4 regions of the Streptomyces sp. NPDC002838 genome follow, and region 3 is predicted to be linked to each of the others. Evidence: riboswitches for the same ligand, from Rfam matches in the RefSeq annotation. Region 3 holds a riboswitch; each other region holds the start of a gene.

Region 1 (4,488 bases), on a different contig from region 3:
CCCGACCGTCCGCCCGCTACGTCCTGCCCGAGTTCACCGAGCGCACGAGTTACGGGACCAAGTCGATGGATCCGTACTCGAAGCTGCTGGAGGAGCGGATCATCTTCCTCGGGACGCAGATCGACGACACCTCCGCGAACGACCTGATGGCCCAGTTCATGTACCTCGAGCACAAGGACCCGGACCGGGACATCTCGCTGTACATCAACTCTCCCGGCGGCTCGTTCAGCGCGATGTCGGCGATCTACGACACGATGCAGTACGTCGGGTGTGACGTGGAGACGACGTGTCTGGGCCAGGCCGGCTCGTCCGCCGCTGTGCTGCTGGCGGCGGGGACACCGGGCAAGCGGCACCTGCTGCCGGGTGCACGCGTGGTCATCCACCAGCCCGCGCTGGCCGAGCCGGTGCAGGGGCAGGCCAGCGATCTGGCCATCCAGGCCGACGAGTTGACACGGATCCGAGCCCTCCTGGAGGAGATGCTCGTACGGCACACCGGCCGCAGCCAGGAGCAGGTGAGCGCGGACATCGAGCGGGACACGATCCTCAACGCTCAGGAAGCGCTGGAGTACGGACTCGCGGATCAGATCATCCCGAGCCGCAAGACCACCATCGCCCCGCCCACCGGGAGGTGAGCGGCCGGTGCTCCCACCCGAACTGCCGCCGCTGCCCGCCCTCACCCGCGCCGAGGGCGAGCTGATCGACCGTTACCTCGACGTGGTCGACCTGCTCGGGCGCATCAACCCCGTGCACCACGGCGACACCTACCGCGGGCTGCGGGCCGCGCAGGCACTGGTCGGCAAGGCGACCGAACTTCGCGACGCGCTGGCGCTGATGCACCAGCGCGGCGAGGCCGAACTGCACGCGCCCACGCTCACGCGGGCGCTGCGCGTCCTGGACGGCGAGCGCCGCACGGCTCGCGTCACCGTGCCACCGCTCTCCGACAGTTGACGCACCCCCACCCGGCCCGGACGAACCGTCGGATCGAGACGACGTCCGGGCCGGGGTCGAAACGGACCAAACGGCGTACGGCCTATTGGAGTAGTCGCGCGCCCTTTTTCGGGGCCGGCAGACTTGCGCAACGCACGTAGTCCCGGGGCACCGTGAGACGTTCCGGTGCTGGTCCGGGCGTCCTCGGGCCCCTCAACACCCCTTCGAACACGGGGGTGTCCACCCGAACGGGTGAGTGGTGAGTAACAACACAAACCCTCGGTTCCGTTGGGATTTTCGGACATCCGTGAGTGAAGATCCGTGTCTGACGACAAGCCCCCGCCGCAGCGGCGGGGCGATCCGGGCGGACGCCGAGTCCTGCCGCCGTCCGGATGACCGGTCGACAGGAGTGGATCGGCAGGAGTGGAGGACCCAAGCACGACGGGTCGCCGGAACGGTCACGCCATGGCCGGAGCCGAGCAGCCCTTGGGGTGAAGCCGCGTCAGCGGCCGGGCAACTTCGCCAGCCCGAATCCGACAGGTCATCCTTCACAGGCGGCTGACGAAGGGTTGCGCATGACTGCGCTCAATCGTGTCCCGTCGCTCATGGTCCGGGCCGGTACGGCCTCGGCCCTCACCATCGCCGCCGTGGGCGGCTCGATCGTGGCTCCTGGCTTCGCCTCCGAGGCCGAGGCCGCCACGCCGGCGACAAAGGCACTCAAGGTCGCGGCCTCCAAGAAGGGCTCCCCGTACAAGTACGGCGCCACAGGACCACGCCGCTTCGACTGCTCCGGGCTCACGCTGTACTCGTACAAGAAGGCGGGCAAGAAGCTGCCCCGCACGGCCGCCCAGCAGTACAACAAGACGCGCCACATCTCCGTCAAGAGCCGCAAGGCCGGGGACCTGGTGTTCTTCCACTCGGGCTCGAACGTGTACCACGTCGGCATCTACGCCGGGAAGGGGAAGATCTGGCACGCCCCGAAGACCGGGGACGTGGTGCGACTGCAGAAGATCTGGACCAAGAGCGTCTGGTACGGCAGGGTCCGCTGAGCCGCCCACAGGGGGCGGCGGCCTGACTCGCCGTCGCCCCCTGTGGGGCTCCGGGCGCGTGACACGGGCTCAGGTGGTTACCCGTCCCGGCATGGCCGACCACCGTCCCTGCACCGCACGCAACGAGACTCCGCTGGAGCGCGCCGACCGCAACTTCGGCGAGCTGCTCCAGGAACTGCGCGTCACCCAAACAGGGGTCCAGATCCTCTTCGCCTTCCTGCTGAGCCTGGCCTTCACCTCGCGCTTCCCGTCCCTCGACACGGTCCAGCGCACCACCTACGTGACCACGCTCCTGCTCGCGGTCCTCGCGGCGGCGCTGTTCACCGCGCCCGCCGCCCTGCACCGCTCGCTCTTCCAGAAGGGCGCCAAGCCCCGGATCGTCCAGGTCTCCTCGCGGCTGGCATCGGCCGGTCTGGGTGTCCTGGTACTCGCGTTCACCGGGTCGGTGCTGCTCGTGGTGGACGTGACCACCAGCCGGGCCGGCGGGGTGGCCGCGGGCGCGGCGACCCTGCTGGTGTGTCTCGGCCTGTGGGGGCTGCTGCCGCGCCTGGTACAGCGGGCCGGCACCGCCGAGGAACAGCGCTCGGCCGACGAGCGGCACGAGACGGTCGGGCCGCCGGCACACGAGACCGTCAGGCCGCAAGCACCGGTTCGAGCAACAGCACCGCACCGAGAACTGTCAGCGCGCCGCCGGTGACGCCCTCCACCACCCGCGCGGCCCGCGGCCCGCGCAGCCACCGGCCGAGGCGGTCGACCAGCAGAGCCACGGCGTGAAACCAGAGCAGGGCGAGGACGACGACGATCAGCGCGAGCAGCAGGGTCCGGGGCATGGCCGGGCTGCCCGCGGGCACGAACTGCGGCAGCACACTGAGAAAGGTGAGCGAGGCCTTCGGATTCAGAGCGTTGGTGAGGAAGCCCTGCCGCAGCGGGCGCCCGCCGGACGCCGCCTCGTCGGCCAGGGCCGCGCTCGGCCGCCGCAGCGCCCGCAAGGTCCGCAGGCCCAGGTACAGGACATAGGCACCGCCCAGCAGTTGCAGCGCGCGGAACAGCGCGGGTACGGCGGCCAGGACCGCGGCGAGACCGGCCACCGCCAGTGCGGTGTGCACCAGCAGTCCCGCCGTGATGCCGAGCGCGCAGGCGAGGCCGGCCCGGCGGGAGACCAGGGCGTTGCGCACAACGACGGTGAAGTCGGCGCCGGGCATGGCGACCAGGCCAGCGGCGAGACCGGTGAAAGCGATGAGCTGTCCGTCCATGCGCCCCAGCCTGCCGTCCACGAGCCTTCAGCAGGTATGTCGGATCTGCTGGATTAGCCTTAAGCATTGCTTTAGGCTCAGCACCTCAGCCGGAAGGACCCCGCATGTACGACCCCACCCGGCTCGCCGCCCTCGTGGCGGTCGCCGAGGCCGGGTCGATCACCCGGGCAGCCGAGCGTCTCGGCTACACCCCGCCCGCCCTCTCCCAGCAACTGGCCAAGCTGGAGCGGGAGGCGGGTACCGCCCTGCTGGTCCGGCACCATCGCGGGGCGCGGCTGACGGGCGCGGGCGAGGTGCTGGTGGCGCGGGCGCGTCGAGTGCTCGACGAGTTGGAGCGGGCGCGGCACGAGCTGGCGCGGCTGGCGGGCCTGTCCGGCGGCACGCTCAGGCTCGGCACCTTCCAGACCGCCGGCATCCATCTGCTGCCGCCGGTGCTCAGCGCGTTCCGCCGGGCGTATCCGGACGTGGAGCTGATCGTCGCGGACCACGAACCGTCGGCCGGGGTCGCCGCCGTGGCCGCCGGCGAGATCGATCTGGCGATGACGCACCGCTATGAACCGGGGGTCCCGGTCCCGCTCCCCTCCTCCGTCGGCGCGGATCCGATCCTCGTCGAGGAGCTGGTCCTGGTGTCCGCGCCGGGGCACGCCCTCACCAGCGGCACCTCGCGGCTCCCGCTGGCCGAGCTCGCGGGGCAGCCGCTGATCAGCATGGCGCCGGACCATCCGGGGCGGCGGGAGGTGGAGGCGGTGCTGGCACGGGCCGGGGCCACGCCGTCGGTGCTGGTGGCGACTCCGGGGTACGTGCTGGTGTGCGCGCTGGCCAGTGCGGGCCTTGGGGTCGGGGTGGTTCCGGAGATGGTGGCGCGGACGGCGGCCACTCCGGTGGGGATGCGGCTGCTGGAGGCGGGAGAGTTGCGCCGTACGATCTCGGTCGTGTACCGGACCGACGAGAAGGCACCCGCCGCGGACGCGTTCCGGGCCTTGTTGCGGGGCACGTTCGGCCGAGCCAGGCACACGTGAGTTCTACGGGTCCTGCTGTCCTGCCCCAGGCACCGGCGCGGCCGGTACGGTCCACAGCAGTTCGATGGAGACGGTCTTGCCGCCCTCGCGGGTGGGCCGGATTCTCAGCTTGCCGCCGTACTCCGCGGTCAGCCAGCGGATGATCACCAGGCCCCGGCCGTTGTCCTGCTGGACGGCGGCGGGCAGCCGCTTGGGGAACCGCGGGTGGCTGTCGGTGACACCGATGCGCAGGTGTTCGTC
Region 2 (4,488 bases), on a different contig from region 3:
GCGGGGATGATGATCCGGCACGGCGGAGGCCCGCGCGGAGGCGTCGCGCGGTCGGTGAAGAAGATGCGCGGCTATCTCGCCGACCTCATCCACCGCAAGCGCGAAGCCCTCCCGGAGACCGCCACCCCCGGCGAGGACCTCATCTCCGGCCTCATCCGCGCCTCCGACCACGGCGAGCACCTCACCGAGAACGAGGCCGCCGCCATGGCCTTCATCCTCCTGTTCGCCGGGTTCGAGACCACCGTCAATCTGATCGGCAACGGCACCTACGCCCTCCTCACCCACCCCGACCAGCGCGCCCGCCTCCAGACGTCTCTGGCGGCCGGCGAACGCGCCCTCCTGGAGACCGGCGTCGAGGAACTCCTGCGCTACGACGGCCCCGTGGAGCTCGCCACCTGGCGGTTCGCCACCCGGCCGCTCAGCATCGGCGGGCAGGACATCGCCTCCGGCGACCCCGTCCTCGTCGTCCTGGCCGCCGCGGACCGGGATCCGGAGCGGTTCGCCGACCCCGACGTTCTCGACCTCTCCCGCCGCGACAACCAGCACCTCGGATACGGCCACGGCATCCACTACTGCCTCGGCGCCCCCCTCGCCCGTCTGGAGGGCCAGACCGCTCTCGCCACACTGCTCACCCGACTGCCGGACCTGCGACTCGCGGTGGATTCAGCCGATTTGCGCTGGAGAGGAGGCCTCATCATGCGTGGGCTGCGCACGTTGCCGGTCGATTTCACGCCCCGTGGTCGACTGCTCTCACCTGCGTAAAGGTGACACGCCCTCAAGTCTGTGATCTTCACGTGATCTGCGCGGCATTAACTTGTGACAAGTGATCGACTGCCTATACGTTCACGGATCAGCGCGGCACCCGAGCCCCACCCGCCGCACCGGTCACAGCTGTCTCGCGAAAGGTATCCGCATGCTCTCCGGGAACGGTCGTCACCGTCGCCCCCGCCAGGCTCCGGCACTCCTCGTCGCGGCCGGGGTGACCGGCTCCGCCATCGCGATCCCGCTCCTCGGCGCCACCGGCGCGAGCGCGGCCAGCGGCACGACGTGGGACCAGGTCGCGGACTGCAAGACCGGCGGGTCTTGGAGTGAGAACAACGGCGACGGGAAGTACGGCGGCCTCGAGATCACCCAGGAGGACTGGGATCAGTACGGCGGCCTCGACTACGCCTCGCGCGCCGACCAGGCCAGCCGCTCCCAGCAGATAGCCGTCGCCGAGAAGATCCTCGCGGACAAGGGTGTGGGCTACTGGTCCACCTGCGGCCTGCTCAACGGACTCGACAAGGACTCCGGCTCGGCCGACGTCGACACGGGCGTGGCGGGCGACGCGGGTGCGTCGGGCTCGACGGGACTGTCCAACTCGACCGGCTCATCCGGATCGACCGACTCATCCGACTCGTCCGGATTGTTCGGCTCGGATTCGTCGGCGGACTCGTCCGCGGACGCCTCCTCCCCTTCGCCGTCCACGTCACCCACTCCGTCCGACACTCCCCCTGACATCCCGTCGGATCCGTCGAAGGCGACGGACAACTCGGCCAAGTCGGACACATCCCCCGATTCCAACTCCTCCGCCTCACGGGAATCCGGCAGCCCCTCCACAGGCCAGACGAATGAGGGCGACTCGGGCAACTCCTGGCAAGAGGGCGGCTTTTCGGGCCTGGTCGACACGGGGGCACTCAGTGGCGGCCGACACCGCGGCGGCAGTGCCGACGAGAGCCCCGCCGACACCGGCGCCACCGGCAACTCCACCGGCCGCCACGCCGCCCGCGGCGACTCGTACACCGTCCGCCCCGGAGACACTCTCGCGTCCATCGCCGACTCCCTTGGCCTCCAAGGCGGGTGGCGTGCGCTCTACGACGAGAACAAAGAGGCGATCGGTGTTGATCCCAGTCATATCGTCCCCGGTCAGACCCTTGAAGTCGGTGCCGAATAAGGCGAAAGGTGACGGGAGTTCGCGTCACATTTCGCCACCGAATGTCCGGTTTGATGAAAGTGTGGGATGAGTCTCAGAAGCCCTGATCGTCTTTGAAATTCGGCGGATCGCGTGTCTACGGTCAGGACCGCTCGCCACCGTGAGCCCCGGCTGCCGCAACGCCGAATCCTGCCAGCGGCCGCATGGGAACAGTCGTCGCGTCAAGCGCCGTAGGCAGGAGCGGGGGACCCAAGGTAAGCGCCGGGTCCGGCAGTTGAGGCCCTTCGGGGGCTCGCGGCCGGCACCGGCTTGGGGTTAAGCCGTGCCGCGCACACCATGTGCGTGACACGACCGGGCAACTCAACCGGCCCGAACCCGACAGCTCACCTCGTAGGCGTCGGTGAGGGGATCCATCCATGCTGTTTTCCGGCAAGGGCAAGCACCGTCGTCCGTCCAAGGCCACTCGGGCCATCGCCATCGCCGGTGTCACCGGCGCGGCCGTCGCCGCCCCGCTGATGGTGGCCGGCAACGCCTCCGCCGCCACCGCCTCCGAGTGGGACACCGTCGCCCAGTGCGAGTCCGGCGGCAACTGGTCCATCAACACCGGCAACGGCTACTACGGCGGTCTGCAGTTCTCCGCCTCCACCTGGGCCGGGTACGGCGGCACGCAGTACGCCTCCACCGCCGACCAGGCCACCAAGGCCCAGCAGATCGAGATCGCCGAGAAGGTCCTCGCGGGCCAGGGCAAGGGTGCCTGGCCGGTCTGCGGCAAGGGCCTGTCGAGCGCCGGCTACAGCGGCGGCAGCGCCTCGTCCGACAGCGGTTCCTCCTCGAACAGCGGCTCCTCGGAGACCAGCACCCGTTCGTCCGAGCAGCCGGCCTCGCGTTCCGCCGAGCGTCCGGCCGCCAAGAAGACCGTCACCACCCCGACCGGCAAGAAGGTCAAGAAGGGCGACGGCGAGTACAAGGTCGTCACGGGCGACACCCTCAGCTCCATCGCCGAGGCGCACGACGTCAAGGGCGGCTGGGAGAAGCTGTTCGAGCTGAACAAGGACATCGTCGAGGAAGCCGACCTCATCTACCCGGGTCAGCAGCTCCACCTGAAGTGACAGCGGGCAGGTAGCTGAACCACAGCGCCCTCATATACGTGAGCTCCATTGTGGAGGCCGCGTGAGGGCCGCCCCCCGTCCCCACGGGCCCCCCGCCCCGGTGCGTCTTCCCCCGTACGCACCGGGGCGGGGTTTTTCATGCCTGCCTCTCGGCGTGCCCTCTTTTGGCGTGCCCTTCGTACCCACTCTTTGTTCCGTTCGGAAACAATTTACTCTCGGTTCTGCCCAACGGGTGGGTGACCGGCTGGCCGATGCCCCGGAGCCGGTTAGGCTCGTCTCGCAGAACCCACCGCGGTCCTGCTGACCCGCGTCACATTGAAGAAGGAGATGCTCGTGCCGTCCATCGACGTCGTCGTAGCCCGGGAAATCCTGGACTCCCGAGGCAATCCCACGGTCGAGGTCGAGGTCGGCCTCGACGACGGCAGCACGGGTCGTGCCGCCGTCCCGTCCGGCGCCTCCACCGGTGCCTTCGAGGCCATCGAGCTCCGCGACGGCGACCCGAACCGCTACCAGGGCAAGGGTGTCGAGAAGGCCGTCCTGGCCGTCATCGAGCAGATCGGCCCGGAGCTGGTCGGCTACGACGCCACCGAGCAGCGCCTGATCGACCAGGCGATGTTCGACCTGGACGCCACCGACAACAAGGGCTCCCTCGGCGCCAACGCCATCCTCGGCGTCTCGCTCGCCGTCGCCCACGCCGCCTCCGAGGCAAGCGACCTGCCGCTGTTCCGCTACCTGGGCGGCCCGAACGCGCACCTGCTGCCCGTTCCGATGATGAACATCCTGAACGGCGGCTCGCACGCCGACTCCAACGTGGACATCCAGGAGTTCATGATCGCCCCGATCGGTGCGGAGACCTTCTCCGAGGCGCTGCGCTGGGGCACCGAGGTCTACCACACCCTCAAGAAGGTCCTGAAGAGCAAGGGCCTGGCCACCGGCCTCGGCGACGAGGGCGGCTTCGCCCCGAACCTCGGCTCCAACCGCGAGGCCCTCGACCTCATCCTCGAGGCGATCAAGGAGGCCGGCTACACCCCCGGCGAGCAGATCGCCCTCGCGCTCGACGTCGCCGCGTCCGAGTTCTACAAGGACGGCTCCTACCGCTTCGAGGGCAAGGAGCGCACGGCCGCCGAGATGACCGAGTACTACGCCGAGCTCGTCGAGGCCTACCCGCTCGTCTCCATCGAGGACCCGCTGTTCGAGGACGACTGGGAGGGCTGGAAGACCATCACCGACAAGCTCGGTGACAAGGTCCAGCTCGTCGGCGACGACCTGTTCGTCACCAACCCCGAGCGCCTGGCCCGCGGCATCGAGGACGGCGCCGCCAACGCCTTGCTGGTCAAGGTCAACCAGATCGGCTCGCTGACCGAGACCCTGGACGCCGTCGAGATGGCCCAGCGCAACGGCTTCAAGTGCATGATGTCCCACCGCTCCGGCGAGACCGAGGACGTCACCATCGCCGACCTCGCCGTC
Region 3 (4,488 bases):
GCCTTGACCTGCGCCGGCGTCAGCCGCGGCTCGGCGTGTCCGGTCCCGTCGAAGCCGGTCGCGGTCGCCGCGCCCGCCAGGGCGATGGTCGCCGCTGTACGGGCCTTGTTTCCGCCGGCCGAGCGTTGTCTGGGCTTGCGGTGCGCTGCCACGTGGACTGCACGTCCTTTCGTACGACTCGTACGACCGCCTCGTCCGTACGGCCGTCGAGCGGAGCGGACGTACGGCCGCCCGGAGGCGGATCACGCGTCCGGCGGCGGCCCGCACAGGGGAAGCGGACCGCCGCCGGACCTTCTTGGCGGTGGTGGCCGACTGCCGCCCCTGGCCCGGGCGGCGGTGGGGAGCCGGCCACCTGGTGGAGGACGCTAAACCTCGCCGTGTCGGCGCGGTAACGGGTTGTGCGGAAGTGCCGCGAGCGGACCACCAGGGACCATTTGTGACCGTGATCCCGTGTCGCCGCCGTCGACTTCACGCAGCGCGATGACCGAAGTGCCGATTCAGGGACACGCGCGAGTGAGGGGCTGCTATGGGCCGCATATATGCAAGATCCGGGTAAGGAGGGTGGCCCGGTGTCAGGAGACACAGACGCCCCTGATTAGGCTCCGGCCTCATGGACGTACTCATCCATCTCTTCGTCGGCCTGCACATCATCGGCATCGCCGCGCTGCTCGGCGGCTTCCTCACCCAGATGAAGGCGATGGGTGAGGGAACAGCGCGGTTCAACCCGGCGATGCTGCACGGGGCGCTGACGATGCTGGTCACCGGCGCGATCCTGGTCGGCCTCAACCAGGCCGACGACCAGAGCGTCAACAACGTCAAGATCGGCGTGAAGCTGGCGCTGCTGGTCGTGATCCTCGGCCTCGTCTATGTGAAGCGGGACGACGAGAAGGTGGACAAGGGCCTGTTCGGCCTGGTGGGCCTGCTGACGACGGCCAACATCTTCATCGCGGTGCTGTGGACGTGACGCCGGCCCCGACGCCGGTGTCTCAGGCCGGTCGCACCACGCTGTGGATCGCCGACTCGCCGTCGTAGTAGATCGACTCCTCGCGGACGTACGCGCCCGGCTTCGGGGCGTGGATCATCATGCCGTTGCCGATGTAGATGCCGACGTGGCTGACGTCGTCGTAGAAGAAGACCAGGTCGCCGGGCTGGGCGGCGGAGACGGAGACCGTGGTGCCGGCGTTGACCTGGTCGTAGGTGACACGGGGGATGTCGACGCCGGCGGCCTTCCAGGCGGCCTGGGTGAGGCCGGAGCAGTCGTAGGAGCCGGGGCCGGTGGCGCCCCAGACGTACGGCTTGCCGATCTGGGCGCGGGAGAAGGCGAGCGCCTTCTCGGCCTTGGTGGCGTAGGAGGCGTCGGTCGCGGGAGTGCTGGGGGTGCTGGTGTCGGCGGAGCTGTTCTGCTCCTGCTGGGCCGCGGCCTCCTGCCGGGCCCTTTCCTCCTCCGCCTGCTGCCGCGCGAGCTCCGCGGCCTTGCGTGCCGCCTCCTGCTGCCTCTCCTTCTCGATCGCCGCGAGCCGCGCCTTCTCCTCGGCGGTCAGCTGCGACAGGAGTGCGCGCGCGTCGGCGAGCTTCTTCTGGACGGTCGCCTTGGCCGTCCTCAGGTCGCCCTGCGACTCGGTGAGCGTCTCGAGGCTCTGGGTGGCCTCCTGGCGCTTCTTCATCGTCGCGGACTGCTCGGTGACGTAGTCGTCGACCGCGCCCTTCTGCCTACTGGTCAGGCGACCCATCAGCTGGGTCTGGTCGAAGTAGTCCTGCGGGGAGTCCGCGAGCAGGAAGGTCGAGGTGTCGGGGGCGGAGGCGCCGGTGCGGTACTGGGCGGCGGCGAAGGAACCCAGCTCCTCCCGCGCCTCGTTGAGCTTCTGGGTGCGCTGGGCGACGTCGTCGAGGAGGGTGTCGACGCGCTTGCGCTGCTGCGCGGTCTTCTCCTTGGCCGCGTTGTACTTGTCGGTCGCCGACCCCGCCTGGCGGTACAGGTCGTCGACCTTCTTCTCGACCTCTTCGAGGCTCGGTTTGTCGTCGGCCGGGGCGGCGTTGGCCGACTGGGACAGCAGGGCCACGGAGGTGAGGGCCGCCGTGGCGAGGGCGGGGGTCCGTATGCCTGCTACGCGCGTACCCGAAGGACGCGACTTGCGGTGCGACGCCAAGGGAGGCGACTCCTTCCATGTTCCGCCTACCGAGTTAGCTGTCGGGTTCGGGCGGGTAATTAGGAAGGGTTGCCCTACGGCCCTGCCCCGGAGGCAGTCGGGCCGATTCACCCCAAGTTCGGTGGGTCCCCGGCTCCGGTCGCGCGGCGGCGCTCCGGACTCGGCGGAGGCCGCGCGGCCCGGCGACGTTCGCCGGTGGAGGTCGTACGGCCTGCCCGGCACGGTAGCCAACGCGTGTGGCCCCTGTGAAGGTTGATGTTCGATATGCCCGATACATTTTCGTGACCTAGGGTCAGGACGTCGCGCACCGTGACCAATCCGGAGTGATCTGCGGAGACTTGTGCTTATTTTGGTCGAAGTGATGCCGTCCGCCCGCTTAGGGACGCTAGCTTCCGGTCAGCCTCGGTCCGGTGTCGTGGCGGGTGGGAGGGATACGCCATGGGGTATGCCGCAAAGATCCTCGGCTGGAAGCCGGGCTTCGGCTCGATCAGCGGCCTCGGCTTCAACGACAAGGGCGACCTGTACGTCAGCCGGCTCTTCGCCGGCCAGGTGACCAAGGTCTCGCACGGCAAACGTACGAGGGTGAAGGTGCCGTACCCGGCGGGCGTGGCCGTCGACCCGTACGACGGCAAGGTCTACGTCTCGGCCTGGTCGATCGCGGACCGTGACGGGACGGTCATGGAGGGCAAGAAGACGCCGGGCGGGCAGCTCTGGAAGATCCTCGGCTGCTGAGCCCGCCCTTCGGAAGCGGAGATGTTCTCAGGGCGGCGGCGGGGTGTCAGTGGGGAGCCCTAGACTCGGAGAGCGATGAGCAGCCTCTTTGACGACAGCTTCCTGGCGGACCTCCAGGCCCCCCGCGGCCACGAGGAAGAGCCCCCGCCGCCGCCCGACGACGATCACGTACCGGATCCGGTTCCGGACGATCTGTTCGGCGGGAAGTTCGACGTGCCGCCGGACCGGGACGCCTACTACCGCGACGGCGCCCCGCGCCCGGCCGTGGACGCGGCCGCGCTCCTGGAGGGGCTGAACGAGAACCAGCGTGCCGCCGTCGTGCACCACGGCACCCCGCTGCTCATCGTGGCCGGCGCCGGCTCCGGCAAGACCCGTGTGCTCACGCACCGCATCGCGTACCTGCTCGGCGAGCGGAACGTCCACCCGGGTCAGATCCTCGCGATCACCTTCACCAACAAGGCCGCGGGCGAGATGAAGGAGCGCGTCGAGCACCTCGTCGGCCCGCGCGCGAACGCGATGTGGGTGATGACCTTCCACAGCGCATGCGTGCGGATCCTGCGGCGCGAGAGCAAGAAGCTCGGCTTCACGTCCTCCTTCTCGATCTACGACGCCGCCGACTCCAAGCGTCTGATGGCGCTGGTCTGCCGCGACCTGGACCTCGATCCCAAGCGCTTCCCGCCGAAGTCCTTCAGCGCCAAGATCAGCAACCTCAAGAACGAGCTGATCGACGAGGAGGACTTCGCCGCCCAGGCCACCGACGGCTTCGAGAAGACCCTCGCCCAGGCCTACGCCCTGTACCAGTCGCGGCTGCGCGAGGCGAACGCCCTCGACTTCGACGACCTGATCATGACGACGGTCAACCTGCTGCGCGCCTTCCCGGACGTCGCCGAGCACTACCGCCGCCGCTTCCGGCACGTCCTCGTCGACGAGTACCAGGACACCAACCACGCCCAGTACGCCCTGGTCAGGGAACTCGTCGGCACCTCCGAGCACCCGGTGGACGTCCCGCCCAGTGAGTACGACGTGCCGCCCGCCGAGCTCTGCGTCGTCGGCGACGCCGACCAGTCGATCTACGCCTTCCGCGGCGCGACCATCCGCAACATCCTCCAGTTCGAGGAGGACTACCCGGACGCGACGACGATCCTGCTGGAGCAGAACTACCGCTCCACCCAGACGATCCTGTCCGCGGCCAACGCGGTCATCGAACGCAACGAGTCACGCCGCCCCAAGAACCTGTGGACCAACGCGGGCGCGGGCGCGCGCATCACCGGCTATGTCGCCGACACCGAGCACGACGAGGCACAGTTCGTCGCCGACGAGATAGACCGTCTCACGGACGCCGGCGAGGCGAAGGCCGGCGACGTCGCCGTCTTCTACCGTACGAACGCCCAGTCCCGTGTCTTCGAAGAGGTCTTCATCCGCGTCGGCCTGCCCTACAAGGTCGTCGGCGGCGTCCGCTTCTACGAGCGCAAGGAGGTCCGGGACGTCCTGGCCTACCTGCGCGTGCTGGCCAACCCGGAGGACTCGGTCCCGCTGCGGCGGATCCTCAACGTTCCCAAGCGGGGCATCGGCGACCGCGCCGAGGCGATGATCGACGCCCTGTCCCAGC
Region 4 (4,488 bases), on a different contig from region 3:
GCCGCCGTGGCCGGTGTACGGGGTGTACGGGTATCCGGCGTCTCCCGTGGTGCGGTATCCGGCCTACAACCCGTACCGGACGTGATCGCCGAGCGTCGCGGCGGCTACGACACCGCCGGATCCCGCCGTCGCGGCTGAGCACCGCCGCGGCGAAGAGAAGCGGCCGACGGCAGAAAGCGGCCATCCGAAGCTCAAGCCGCCGAGAAGAACCCGCCCGCCCGAGAACCAGGCCAACGCCTCCGGCAAGTCAGAACCCAGCCTCCGGCGAGTCAGGCCGACGCCTCCGCCAGGCGTGCGAGCTCGGGCTCCGTCAGGGTGAGCTCCGCAACGCCCAGCAGCGCCGGCAGCTGTTCCACCGTCCGCGCGGAGGCGATCGGGGCCGCCACCGTCGGCTGGGCGGCCAGCCACGCCAGGGCGACCGTGGGGACCGGGGCGTCGTGGGCCTCGGCGATCTCGTCGAGGGCGGCGAGGACCTTCCGGCCGCGCTCGGTCTCCAGGTGCTTGGCGGCGCCCGCGGCCGCCCGCGCGCTGTCGACCGTCCTGCCGGGGCGGTACTTGCCGGTGAGGAAGCCGGAGGCCAGCGCGTAGTACGGGACGGCGGCCAGGCCGGAGCGCTCGGCGAGGTCCTGCAGATCGCCCTCGTAGGTGTCGCGCGAGACCAGGTTGTAGTGGGGCTGGAGGGCCACGTACCGCGCCAGGCCCTCGCGGTCGGAGAAGGCGAGGGACGCCTCCAGCCGCTCGGCGGAGATGTTGGACGCGGCGATGTACCGCACCTTGCCCGAGCGCACCAGTTCGTCGAGCGCGCCGATGATCTCCTCGACCGGCACTTCCGGCTTGTCGAAGTGGGTGTAGTAGAGGTCGATGTAGTCGGTGGCGAGGCGGCGCAGTGAGGCGTCGGCGGCGGCCTTGATGTTGGCGGCGGACAGGCCCCGGTACTCAGGGTGCTGGCTCACCTTGGTCGCGATCACCACGTCCGCGCGGTTGCCGCGTACCTTGACCCACTTGCCGATGACGGTCTCGGACTCGCCGCCCTCGTTGCCGTCGACCCACGACGAGTACGAGTCGGCCGTATCGACGAAGTTGCCGCCCGCGGCCGTGTACGCGTCGAGCACGGCGAAGGAGGCAGCCTCGTCGGCGGTCCAGCCGAAGACGTTGCCGCCGAGGGAGAGCGGGAAGACCTCTAGGTCCGAGTTACCGAGCTTGCGGAGAGAAGTCATGCTGTGGATCAACAACCGCGGTGGAGCGCCCCATTCCGGAGGCGCCCGCAAAAACCGCGTAAATCGACGCGGGCTCAGGGTCTCAGGGGTTGAGTCCCTTGCTCCGCAGCCAGGCCATCGGGTCGATCCCGTTGTCGGCCCCGCCCGGGTGGACCTCCAGGTGGAGGTGCGCGCCGGTCACGTTGCCCGTGGCGCCCACGCGGCCGATGACATCGCCGGTGTTGACCTTCTGGCCGACGCTGGCGCTGATCGACGACTGGTGGGCGTACCAGATCTCCGTGCCGTCATCGAGGGTGAGCACCGTCTTGTAGCCGTACGACCCCTCGTAGCCGGCCTGGGTGATCGTGCCGCTGTGCACGGCCTTGATCAGCGTGCCCGTGGGCGCGGCGAAGTCGAGGCCGGTGTGCTGGCCGGAGGACCAGTAGGCGCCGGCCTGACCGAAGGTGGAGGTGATGGTGTACGAGGAGGTCGGCAGCGTGTACTGCCTGGCCAGCTCGGCGAGGCGCTCGGCCTCGGCCTTCTGCCTGGCCTCTTCCTCCGCCTTCTGCTTCGCGGCGGCGGCCTTGGCCTCGGCCTCCTTCGCCGCCTTGGCGGCCGCTTCGGCGGCCTGCTTCTCGGCGGCGGCCGCGGCCTCGGCGGCGGCCTTGCTCTCGACCTGGTCCTGCTGCTGCTCGGCCTGGGCCAGGATCCTGGAGCGCAGCGCCTCACCGGCGCCCGCGGCGCCCTGATCGGTGTCGGCGGAGGCCACACCGACGCTGCTGAGCGCGGTCGCGGAGCCCTCGGAGGCTTCGTCGTCCGATATCAGGGAACCCACGTTGGGCAGGTCGGGCAGGGAGATGGACACCGGCGGCTTGCCGGTCTGCGCGCTGGCCATGCCGCCCGCGCTGACGGCGGCTATGACGCCGACGCCGAGGACGGTGGAGCTGCGGGCGAGTCCGCCACGCTGCTTGGCGACACGGTGCCGGCCGCGTACGGGTCGGAGGGACTCCTCGGTGGGGTTCCACTCCGTCCAGGGGCCCTCGTCGGTGCGGTAGCTGTCGTAGCCGAAGGTCTCGGTGTCGCGCTGGCTCGGCTCGAGCGGGGCTTCTGGGGCAGGCCGGTTGGACGCCACGTGGGGCGTGCTCCTTTCCTTCCTTCTCGCCTACCGGGTTAGCTGACGGGTTCGGAGCAGGAAGGTCTCCTACGCGCGTATACCAGCCGTGACTTCACGGTGGTATCCACGCGATTCACCCCATGGTGGTGGTTCCCCGGTTCCCTTGCGGAATTCGGCGCGTGCGCACGGAGCCGCCTCTTGTGACGGCTGGGACGACCGCGCTGCGTTATCGAACGTTAATAGACCCGGGGGCTCGATTCCAAGCTGTTCCACTTGATCATTAACGTTTTCGCCCAGGACTTTACGGCCCATGACCGGCGAAAAACGGGCGAGTTGGCCGCGCCTCATGTGTCACACAGGTATTGACGGTATGTCAGTTGTTATGCGGAGGGCGGTCGCCCGGTCACCACCCGTGACAACGGTCACGAGCGTGCGGGACACACGAAAAAACCGAGGGCCGGAACCCTTTCGGATTCCGGCCCTCGGCCTTCAGTAGCGGGGACAGGATTTGAACCTGCGACCTCTGGGTTATGAGCCCAGCGAGCTACCGAGCTGCTCCACCCCGCGTCGGTAAACACCAGTGTACGCCATGCGAAGGACACAAGTCGCCACGGTTGTCATCGGGGTGGTGCGGGCGCCCTTTCACCCCAGCACATGCCGATTCGGCCCCTTGGCCCGCCCCTCGTACTCCGCCAGCACGACCACCTCCGCACCTCCAGCCGCCAGCACCCCGCTCCCATCGGCCCCCGGCACAAACGTGTCCGGCTCCCGCCAGGCCGTCACCACCCGCCGCACACCCGCCTCCAGGATCAGCCGAGCACACGGCACCGGCCGAGACGCCCGCCGTGCGCACGGCTCCAGGCTGCTGTACACCGTCGCGGACGCCAGCCGAGGATCACCCGGTTCGATCTTCCCCAGCGCCGCCTCCTCCGCGTGCTCGACGGAGTCGCCCTCCCGGGAGTACCCACGCGCCAGCTCCGTACCGTCGGCCGCCACCACCACCGCCCCGACACTGAAGGCCGTCGCCGACGGCGGACACCGCTCCGCCAGCTCGCACGCGAGCCGCAGCCAGTGGTGATCCGCAGCCGACGCGGCCCCACCCACCCCGGGCGCCGTGGGCTCGTACCGCATCAGTACGACGTCACCGACCGCCCGCGTCTCCACCAGCCGCAGACGCCCGCCCTGGTAGGGCCCGGGCCCGAAGAGCCGCGGGGCCTCCGGATCGCCGACGAACAGCGGCGCCAGCACCAGCTGGAGCTCGTCCGCGAGCCCCTGCCGCAGCAGCTGGGTGTGGATCTGTCCGCCGCCCTCGACCATCAGGCGGCGGACCCCGCGGACGTCGTGCAGGTGCGTGAGGAGCCGCCGCCAGTCGAGTTCGGCACCCAGGGGGGCGATATCGGCGGCCAGGCCCAGTGCCCGGGCCCGCTCCGCACCCTTCTCCGTCGTATAGACGATCTTCTCGCCGCCCGTGTGCCAGAACTTCGCCGTCGGGTCGAGGTCCCCGGAGCCGCTGACCGTGACCTTGAGCGGGTACTCCGGCTTGCCGGCGGCCACCCGGGCCGCCCGTCGCTCCGGCGAGTTGACCAGCAGCCGCGGATTGTCGGCCCGGATGGTCCCCGCGCCGACCAGGATCGCGTCGACGGACGCCCGGACCGCGTCGACCCGGTCGAAGTCGGCCGGGCCGGACAGCAGGAGGCGCTCGGGGCCGGTGTCGTCCAGGTAGCCGTCGAGGGAGACGGCGGCGGACAGCAGGACGTAGGGATGAGGCATCGGCACGCTCCCCGGCGGGCTTGGTTCAAGTTTGAAACAAACTTACACTGGTGGCATGACGACTCGCTGGCTCACCCCGAAGGAGCAGCGCGCCTGGCGCGCGTACATCGCCGCGACGCACCTCCTGGAGGACGCGCTCGACCGGCAGCTCCAGCAGGACGCCGGCATGCCCCACCTGTACTACTCCATCCTGGCCACCCTCTCCGAGGCTCCGGAACGGCGCCTGCGTATGACCGACCTCGCCGAGCAGCTGAAGATCACGCGCAGCCGGCTGACGTACGGGGTGACACGGCTGGAGAAGGACGGCCTGGTACGGCGGGAGAGCTGCCGCTGGGACAAGCGCGGCAGCCTCGCCATTCTCACCGACGAGGGCATGACGATCCTGGAACAGGCGGCACCGGGACACGT

The links. Region 3 has a riboswitch for cyclic di-AMP ahead of ABT063_RS17480 (C40 family peptidase). Riboswitches for the same ligand answer to the same signal wherever they lie in the genome.
Region 1: linked by a shared signal. The riboswitch ahead of ABT063_RS15425 (C40 family peptidase) and the one ahead of ABT063_RS17480 (C40 family peptidase) in region 3 are both predicted to bind cyclic di-AMP.
Region 2: linked by a shared signal. The riboswitch ahead of ABT063_RS29805 (transglycosylase family protein) and the one ahead of ABT063_RS17480 (C40 family peptidase) in region 3 are both predicted to bind cyclic di-AMP.
Region 4: linked by a shared signal. The riboswitch ahead of ABT063_RS11595 (M23 family metallopeptidase) and the one ahead of ABT063_RS17480 (C40 family peptidase) in region 3 are both predicted to bind cyclic di-AMP.

What each region holds. Positions count from the first base shown of each region.
Region 1 is NZ_JBEOVF010000010.1:5,429-9,916, forward strand. It holds gene ABT063_RS15415 (ATP-dependent Clp protease proteolytic subunit) at 1-632, shown strand, start outside; gene ABT063_RS15420 (hypothetical protein) at 640-948, shown strand; cyclic di-AMP (ydaO/yuaA leader) riboswitch at 1,365-1,499, shown strand; gene ABT063_RS15425 (C40 family peptidase) at 1,503-1,976, shown strand; gene ABT063_RS15430 (DUF6328 family protein) at 2,068-2,673, shown strand; gene ABT063_RS15435 (LysE family translocator) at 2,609-3,229, opposite strand; gene ABT063_RS15440 (LysR family transcriptional regulator) at 3,334-4,248, shown strand; gene ABT063_RS15445 (ATP-binding protein) at 4,252-4,488, opposite strand, start outside.
Region 2 is NZ_JBEOVF010000027.1:24,086-28,573, forward strand. It holds gene ABT063_RS29795 (cytochrome P450 family protein) at 1-762, shown strand, start outside; gene ABT063_RS29800 (transglycosylase family protein) at 914-1,933, shown strand; cyclic di-AMP (ydaO/yuaA leader) riboswitch at 2,129-2,324, shown strand; gene ABT063_RS29805 (transglycosylase family protein) at 2,329-3,021, shown strand; gene eno (phosphopyruvate hydratase) at 3,355-4,488, shown strand, end outside.
Region 3 is NZ_JBEOVF010000011.1:203,522-208,009, reverse strand. It holds gene ABT063_RS17490 (C40 family peptidase) at 1-152, opposite strand, end outside; gene ABT063_RS17485 (hypothetical protein) at 611-964, shown strand; gene ABT063_RS17480 (C40 family peptidase) at 987-2,147, opposite strand; cyclic di-AMP (ydaO/yuaA leader) riboswitch at 2,156-2,309, opposite strand; gene ABT063_RS17475 (hypothetical protein) at 2,586-2,879, shown strand; gene pcrA (DNA helicase PcrA) at 2,955-4,488, shown strand, end outside.
Region 4 is NZ_JBEOVF010000007.1:22,665-27,152, forward strand. It holds gene ABT063_RS11585 (PrsW family intramembrane metalloprotease) at 1-85, shown strand, start outside; gene ABT063_RS11590 (aldo/keto reductase) at 270-1,217, opposite strand; gene ABT063_RS11595 (M23 family metallopeptidase) at 1,300-2,328, opposite strand; cyclic di-AMP (ydaO/yuaA leader) riboswitch at 2,341-2,498, opposite strand; tRNA gene ABT063_RS11600 (tRNA-Met) at 2,804-2,877, opposite strand; gene ABT063_RS11605 (dihydrofolate reductase family protein) at 2,953-4,080, opposite strand; gene ABT063_RS11610 (MarR family winged helix-turn-helix transcriptional regulator) at 4,136-4,488, shown strand, end outside.